Regions from separate parts of the Brevibacillus brevis NBRC 100599 genome, predicted to be linked through region 1. Evidence: a T-box and tRNA genes for the amino acid it is inferred to sense, from the RefSeq annotation. Region 1 holds a T-box; the other holds one or more tRNA genes.
What was found. The T-box of region 1 lies ahead of serS (serine--tRNA ligase). A T-box ahead of a tRNA ligase gene usually reads a tRNA of that ligase, here a tRNA-Ser.
Positions count from the first base shown of each region.

Region 2: it has a tRNA-Ser gene. The T-box ahead of serS (serine--tRNA ligase) is inferred to sense a tRNA for this amino acid. The anticodon was not compared.

Region 1 covers NC_012491.1:30,330-34,759, forward strand. Annotated here, with positions in the region: gene BBR47_RS00220 (D-alanyl-D-alanine carboxypeptidase family protein) at 1-143, shown strand, start outside; gene pdxS (pyridoxal 5'-phosphate synthase lyase subunit PdxS) at 250-1,134, shown strand; gene pdxT (pyridoxal 5'-phosphate synthase glutaminase subunit PdxT) at 1,145-1,720, shown strand; T-box leader at 1,849-2,074, shown strand; gene serS (serine--tRNA ligase) at 2,128-3,408, shown strand; gene BBR47_RS29970 (hypothetical protein) at 3,601-3,768, shown strand; gene aceB (malate synthase A) at 3,829-4,430, shown strand, end outside.
Region 2 covers NC_012491.1:2,187,628-2,192,057, reverse strand. Annotated here, with positions in the region: gene BBR47_RS10800 (exo-beta-N-acetylmuramidase NamZ domain-containing protein) at 1-765, shown strand, start outside; gene BBR47_RS10795 (acyl-CoA synthetase) at 831-2,396, opposite strand; tRNA gene BBR47_RS10790 (tRNA-Ser) at 2,553-2,641, opposite strand; gene BBR47_RS10785 (aldehyde dehydrogenase family protein) at 2,709-4,127, opposite strand; gene BBR47_RS10780 (peptidase) at 4,225-4,430, opposite strand, start outside.

The DNA of each region.
Region 1 (4,430 bases):
ACTTGCAGCCTGAAGACGCAGCAAAAGCAGGTGTGGATATCGTAGCAGGACAGGCAGTAGAGGAAGCAAGCTGGATTCGTCTGTTCTTCCGCAGCATTATAGAGTTTTTCAGCAATTTGTTTAGCAGTGGAACCGGAAATTAAATAACTATTGTTTTCCCCTACATCTATCGTTTACAATGACGGTAACAGGAACCATAACACCGCATAACAGTTTCGGTTCTGACTCATGATGTAGGGGGTATTTGTAATGGTACAAGTAGGAACGTCCCGCGTTAAAAGAGGTATGGCTGAAATGCAAAAAGGCGGCGTCATTATGGACGTCGTGAATGCTGAACAAGCGAAAATTGCAGAAGCAGCGGGTGCTGTTGCTGTAATGGCTTTGGAGCGTGTACCGTCTGACATTCGTGCAGCTGGTGGAGTTGCGCGTATGGCTGACCTTAGCATTGTAGAGGAAGTACTGAATGCTGTTTCGATCCCTGTTATGGCAAAAGCTCGTATCGGTCATTTTGTTGAAGCGCGTGTTCTCGAATCTCTGGGTGTAGATTATCTCGATGAGAGTGAAGTGCTCACTCCGGCAGATGACTTGTACCATATCAATAAAAAAGAGTTCACTGTACCGTTTGTATGTGGCGCCCGTGATCTGGGTGAAGCCCTCCGCCGTATTGGGGAAGGTGCATCCATGATCCGCACAAAAGGAGAGCCAGGTACCGGAAACATTGTAGAGGCTGTTCGTCACATGCGCACGATGATGTCCCAAATCCGTAAAGTGCAAGCCATGTCCTACGATGAACTGATGGCGGAAGCCAAAAACCTGGGTGCCCCATACGAACTGCTTGAAGAGGTACACAAAACAGGTAAGCTGCCAGTTGTAAACTTCGCAGCAGGTGGAGTAGCAACACCAGCAGATGCTGCCCTGATGATGCAACTCGGTTCCGATGGCGTGTTTGTTGGCTCTGGTATCTTTAAATCAGAGAATCCAGAGAAGTTTGCTCGCGCGATCGTGGAAGCGACCACCCACTACACGGATTACGAACTGATTGCTCGCGTATCCAAAGGCTTGGGGACGGCAATGCCAGGAATCGAAATCTCCAAAATTCGTGAAGCTGATCGCATGCAAGAGCGCGGCTGGTAAGGTGAGTAGCATGAAAATCGGCGTACTCGCTCTACAAGGAGCTGTAGCAGAACATCTGCGAATGCTAGAAGAGGTTGGTGCCACAGCTGTCCCGGTCAAAAGAGTAGAAGAACTGGATGACCTTGATGGACTGGTCATTCCTGGCGGAGAAAGCACCACGATTAGCAAGCTGATGCACAAGTACGGATTCATGGAGGCGGTTCAAGAGTTCGGTAAGGCGAACAAGCCGATCTTCGGAACTTGCGCAGGAGCGATTCTTCTGGCGAAACGGATTCAAGGACAAGACGATTACCATTTAGGCTTGATGGATATCAAAGTGGAGCGGAATGCTTTTGGTCGCCAAAAGGAGAGCTTTGAAGTCTTGATGCCTGTTGCCGATGTGGGGGCAGATTACCCGGCAGTGTTCATCCGGGCACCGTATATCATGGAAGTGGGAGAGAACGGTCAAGTCTTGGCTAAGCACGAAGACAAGATTGTTGTCGCCCGAAGCGGTCACTATTTGGCAGCAGCCTTTCACCCAGAATTGACCGAAGATACAAGACTGCACAAATACTTTCTCGACATGGTTAAGGAATACAGAAGCTAGTTGTCATACCGGAAGATCGGGCCCTTAAAAAGGCGCCGATCTTCTTTTTTCTGTAAAGATCGAGGTGGGCTGCTCTTTACATACGTATAGAACCTGTAGTACAGTTAACAATAATAGTATTCATGAATGAGAATGCGATGATGAGAACAAGTACTTCACAAGAGCCAGGCCTAGAGAGTCGGTGGTAGGTGCGAACCGATCCGGTTATGTGAGGGAATCCATCTCGGAGTGGCAAAGGAACAACAACTTTGTCCGGAACCGTCCCGTTATGACGGAAGAGTGGACATATGCATGAAGGATTACTGCATGTGTCAACGAGGGTGGCAACGCGGGTATACAACACTCGTCCCTTACCAGGGGACGGGTGTTTTTTGTTTTTTTTCAAAACGATTCGGAGGGATTTACACATGTTGGACGTAAAAGTATTACGCCAGGATCTAGAAGAAGTAAAACGCCGTTTGGCTCACCGTAATGAAGATATTTCTGCGTTGGATCAATTCGTAGAAGTAGATGAAAAGCGTCGCGAAGTCATCCAAGAAGCAGAAGCGTTGAAAAATAAGCGTAACACGGTATCCGAACAAGTAGCGGTTATGAAACGCAATAAGGAAAATGCAGACCATCTGATCGCGGAAATGAAAGAAGTAAATGAGCGCATCAAGGCTTTGGATGAAGAGCTGCGCCAACTGGATGAACAGCTGGAGTTCATTTTGCTGAGCCTTCCGAACCTTCCGCATGAAAGCACGCCGATCGGTACGACAGAAGACGATAACGTGATTGCCTGGACATGGGGAGAGCCACGTGCGTTTGACTTCGAGATTAAGCCTCACTGGGAGCTGGCTAGCCAAGCAGGCATCCTCGATTTTGAAACCGCGGCAAAAGTAACAGGGAGCCGTTTTGTTTTCTATAAAGGCTTGGGCGCACGTCTGGAGCGCGCACTGATGAACTTCATGATGGATTTGCACTCGAACGAGCATGGCTATGAAGAAGTGATCCCACCGTTTATCGTCAACCGTACGAGTATGACGGGAACGGGTCAATTGCCTAAGTTTGAAGAGGATGCATTCAAAATCGAGGGACCAGATTACTTCCTGATTCCAACGGCAGAGGTGCCAGTCACCAATATGCATCGTGATGAAATCATGGATGGAGCGGATCTCCCTCGCTATTACACTGCTTTCAGCGCATGTTTCCGCTCGGAAGCGGGTTCTGCCGGGCGTGATACGCGTGGGTTGATTCGTCAGCATCAATTCAACAAAGTTGAGCTGGTGAAATTCGTGAAACCAGAAGAGTCTTATGACGAACTCGACAAGCTGGTGAAAAACGCTGAAAAGGTACTTCAACTGCTTGGACTACCATACCGTGTTCTTAGCATGTGCACAGGCGATCTCGGATTTACGGCTGCGAAGAAATTCGACATCGAGGTTTGGATTCCGAGCGGCGACACATACCGTGAGATTTCGTCTTGCTCGAACTTTGAAGATTTCCAAGCGCGCCGTGCCAATATCCGTTTCCGTCGCGATACGAAATCGAAGCCGGAATTTGTGCATACATTGAATGGTTCTGGTTTGGCGATTGGACGTACAGTAGCAGCGATCTTGGAGAACTACCAAGAGGCAGACGGAGCAATCGTGATTCCAGAAGTTCTTCGTCCATACATGGGCGGAGTAGACAAGATCGCACCGAAGTAATAACCGAGAGATTTAAAAAGCAGCTCTTGATCCATAACGGGTCAAGGGCTGTTTTATATTGTGTACTAATACAGGCGAATTTTTTTAAAAAACGTGTTGCACTGTACTAATCTCTGTTATATAATAAAAACAAATTTTAAGAATATTGTTTTAATACAGAAATGGAGGAATGGAGAATGGACTGTTATCGGTGTGAAGGAAACGGAGAACAAAATTGCCCAAGATGTGGAGGCGTTGGTCGTGATGCCAACGGAGCGGCTTGCCACAAGTGCATGGGAGACGGGCATGTATGCTGCAGTCATTGTAGTGGCAGCGGGTATCAGGAGTAAGGACATTTTTTTTGTCACTACTGTTATATAATAAAAATAATTTTATCAATCTGTACCATAATAACTTTGAATTGAGGGAGGAGGGGCTGTTTTGACTACCGTACCAACGAATCCATATCCGCTGGAGGTGCAGATTTCCGGTGAGATGCACCCTGGTTATCAAGAAATCCTGACACCAGAAGCGATTCAATTCGTGATGAAGCTGGAGCAAAGGTTTGGCGACAGACGACAACAATTGTTGGCGAAACGCGTGGAGCGTCAATTGCAAATCGATGCAGGCCAACTGCCGGATTTTCTACAGGAGACAGCGGACATTCGTAAAGGAGATTGGACTGTTGCTCCATTGCCCAAAGATTTGCAGGACAGACGGGTGGAGATTACAGGACCTTCGGGTGACCGAAAAATGGTCATCAATGCACTGAACTCGGGTGCTCGACTTTTCATGGCTGACTTTGAGGACGCGAACTCACCGACCTGGGAGAACACCATCCAAGGCCAAATCAACATGAAGGATGCGGTACGCCGCAATATCTCTTACATCAGTCCGGAGGGCAAATCATACACCCTCAATGAAAAGACAGCGGTTTTGATCGTGCGTCCTCGTGGCTGGCATCTTGAAGAAAAGCACATCCTCCTCGATCAAAAACCGATCTCCGGTAGCCTGCTTGATTTCGGACTTTACTTTTACCACAA
Region 2 (4,430 bases), 2.2 Mb from region 1:
AAACCAGAGACACCGACTCCACCGCAGACTGACAAACAAAAAGGAACGACCAATCAAACGAAGAAGCCTGAACCAGCTACAAAGCCGATCCCTCAGACACCGAAGTCTTCTGAGAAGATCGCTTATTTAACCTTTGACGATGGACCTTCACCTGTCACTCCACGCATTTTGGATACGCTGAAAGCGCATCAGGTCAAAGCCACTTTCTTTATTGTGGGCCGTGAGGTAGCTGGTCATGAGGCCATTCTCAAACGGATCGTAGCTGAAGGACATGCGGTGGGAGGACATTCGTATTCCCATAATTATCAGCTTCTTTACAAAAATATGGATGGCTTTTTTGCAGACGTGGAAAAAGGTAGTCAAATGATTGAAAAGGCAATTGGCGTAAAACCAACCGTGTACCGCTATCCAGGTGGCAGTACGAATACCGTTAGTTTGAAATATCAAGATCCCACACGTTATAACAAGCAGCAGACCGTCATGCATGCGATCAAAGAAGAAGCAAAACAACGTGGCTATACGTTTATCGACTGGAATGTAACAAACGGCGATGCAAGGAGCAACAAGTACACAGCCGCGCAGGCACTGGCAAATGTAAAGCAGCAAGTAAAGTCACAAAAAGAAATCGTTGTCTTGATGCATGATTCCAGCACCAAGTCGCCAACAGCTGAAGCTCTCCCCCAAATCATTTCGTATTTGAAGGAAAAAGGTTATCGTTTTGAAGTCATTCAAGCCGATCGCCCAACTGTTTCCAACGTCAAATAATCACAGCAGCAAACGCCCGCTCCATAACAGAGCGGGTTTTTCTGTGCTTTAGACCTTGTGACTGGCTAAGTCGTCAGTGTTTCGTATCGGAGGCGCAACTCTCTTTTCAAGATTTTTCCGCTGGGGTTTCGAGGAAGATTGTCAGCAATCACTACATATTTGGGTGCTTTGAAGGAGGAAAGGCGGTCTTTGCAAAAAGCAAGCATCTCGTCAGCAGTCAGTAACTCACCCGCTTTTGGGACAACAACAGCCGTCACTGCTTCGATCCAGAACGGATGGGGAACTCCGATCACAGCGACCTCTGACACTTTCGGATGTTGATAAATAAGCTCCTCAACCTCCCTGCTTGCTACGTTCTCTCCCCCCGATTTAATCATATCTTTTTTCCGGTCAACGACCGTGATATAGCCTTCGTCATCCATGATGCCTAAATCCCCGCTGTGAAACCACCCTCCTTGGAAGGCAGCCTGTGTCTTTTCCTCATCTCGGAAATACCCCAGCATCGCATGGCTGGTCCTGTGTACAATTTCACCAACACTACCACGAGGGACTTCATTCCCGTCATCATCGACGATTTTCGTTTCCACATTTAATGCTGGCTTGCCTGCAGAGCCTGGTTTTCTCATCTGATCCTTCGGTTGTAACACAGTTGCTAATGGCGCCACTTCCGTCTGTCCGTAAAAATTGTAAAACTGAGCGTTTGGAAGGCGTTTACCGAGCTCTTTTAACACTTCTACTGGCATGATTGCTGCACCATAGTAGCACTTTTGCAAAGAACTCAAATTACGCGCGGCAAAATCGGGAGACCGCAGTAAAGCAATCCACACAGTTGGCGGGCAAAACAACTGAGTCGCCTTATACGTCTCTACTGTCTGTAGCATCAACGCTGGGGTTGCCTGTTCCAAAATAATTCCACTTCCACCTAGATACACGTACGGTCCCAAAAAGCAGTGAAGCTGTGCACTATGGAACAAGGGAAGTGCATGAACAGCCACATCATCCTGAGTCATCCCGCCTTCGATAATCGTGCTGACATATTCGGAGATAATGCTTTTATGTGTGAGCATAACGCCCTTTGGCTTTGATTCCGTTCCGCTGGTATACAAAATCTGCACAACATCTTCGTCCACTATGTCTACTTCAGGCTCGTGGTCGTCTGCCGCTTCAATCAGCGTGCGAAAAGGCAACCATTCCCCTGCTTGTACGGCTGGTTTGGACATAAGAGAAAGCAGCTTGGGGGACATTCCAGCTAATTGGAGTCCGTCTTGGGCGAGTTGCATGAATTCGGGAGCTGCGAAGCACGCACTCACTTCCGCATGACCGAAAATATAGGCGACATCTTCTTTATTCAACATGAAGTTGATCGGCACCATGATGGCCCCTGCTTTTGCTATCCCAAAGTTTAGAATCGCAAAATCCATCGAGTTGCGTGACAATACTGCTACCCGCTCCCCTTTTTGCAAGCCTTTGGAAAGAAGCGAATGAGCTGTCTTGTTAGCAAGCTGATCAAGCTGCGTGTAGGTCAATACTTCTTCCTCAAAGTATAGGGCAGGCTTATCAGGATTTCGTCCACGACTTCTTCGCAAAATATCGCCAAGTGCATTTCTACGAACCCTTTGCGCTTCAAGCATGCAAATTCCCCCATCAGTTATAGTCTCCTCTCCATTATATAATAGTTTTCTTTATTTTCTGATATTTTTACAAAAAAGAGCCGACAACCACTCTCAAAGCTCTCGACCATAAAAAAGACCCCAGCTTTTCAACTGGAGTCGGTTCATTTGTATTTATGGCGGAGGGAGCAGGATTCGAACCCGCGTGAGCTTGCACTCTAACGGTTTTCAAGACCGCCCCGTTATGACCACTTCGGTATCCCTCCGTATTTCAACAATATAAATTATATCACAGCTCTACTATTTTTTGCAAGAGCTCTTTCATTATTTCTTTTATCGCTTGATGGCAACGAGTTTCAATTCCGTCATTTCTTCTATCGCGTATTTGACCCCTTCCCGACCAAGTCCGCTCTCCTTTACGCCACCATAGGGCATATGGTCCACGCGAAATGTCGGAATATCATTTACCATCACACCGCCCACGCGAAGTTCTTCTGCCGCTTCCAAAGCCAACGACAGATTGTTGGTATAGACACCAGCCTGTAATCCAAAGCGGGAATCGTTGACCAACGTAATGCCATGCCGGACCGACTCCACTGGATTGATGAGAACGACAGGGCCGAGTACTTCCTGACAAGATACTTTTGCATCTGCCGGAACACCCGTCAACACCGTAGGCTGGAGCATCCGATCCACGATCTGTCCCCCACACTCCAAACGCGCCCCTTGTAGGAGTGCCTCATGAATCCACTCCATCGCACGTTCTGTTTCCCGGGGATTGATCATAGCGGAATAGTCCGCATCCTCAGAAAGCGAATCACCACCGCGTAGTGCTCGTGTTTGTTCAACAAAACGTTGGACGAAATCCTGATAGATTTCTTTGACCACATAAATTCTTTGCACAGAGATGCATACCTGCCCAGAGTAGGCGAAGGCGCCAAAAACGCATCGGGGAATCACTTCATTCAGTTGCACATCGCGATCAACGATCACTGCCGAATTCGATCCCAGCTCGAGCGTGACTCTTTTCATTCCCGCTCGATTGCGTATATCCAGCCCAACAATTGGATTCCCTGTAAAGGTCACCGCCCTGACTCTCGGGTCAGACACGATTTGATCGCCAACGCTCGCCCCACTACCCGTGATCACATTGAGGGCGCCAGCAGGCACACCAGCTTGCTCTGCGAGCTCTGCGAGAAACAATGCGCTAAGCGGTGTCTGCGATGCTGGCTTGAGAACTACGGTATTGCCAGCAGCGAGAGCAGGTCCGACCTTATGGGCAACGAGATTCATCGGAAAAGGAAAGGGTGTAATGGCCCCGATAACTCCCAGTGGTTCACGCACGGTATAAGCCAAGCGTCCCTCTCCCCCGATCGCTGCATCGAGAGGTACGATTTCGCCGTGGAGGCGTTTGGCTTCCTCTGCCGCAAACTTATACGTCTGAATGGTTCGAATCACTTCACCACGGGCTGTTTTGATTGGTTTCCCCGCTTCTATTGCGATGATCCGCGCCGCTTCCTCCAAACGTTCATTCATCAAAATCGAGATTCTTTCAAGTAGGAAGGCACGTTGATAGGCAGAAAGGCGCCGCATGACGGCAGTCGCTTCGTGGGCCGCAGCAATTGCTTTTTCAACCAATGATGAGTCTGCTTGCGAAATTTGTGCAATCTCTTGACCCGTACATGGAGAGAGTAGGGGTGCATGAACAGTAGCTGGCACCCATTCTCCCCCGATAAAGCACGTTTTTTTCATCGGCATATCCCCACCCTCATTGATTGGCGTTCACCTTGCAATCATTCTCCCTCATACCCGTGCCTTCCTGTCTTGAATTTTAAATATTTGGATATCTTTACTCTGTCACTCTTTCAGCTACACCGCACCATTCTAGTAACGTCAGCGCAAAGATCTCCGCACAACGGAACACCTCATCCAACACGATGTGCTCATTCGGGTAATGTGCAACCTGCGTGACTCCAGGTCCAACAACAATCGCTGGCGTATTGGCCAAAGCAGTCAACAAACCGCCGTCTGTTCCCCAAGGCGATGCTTCCACAA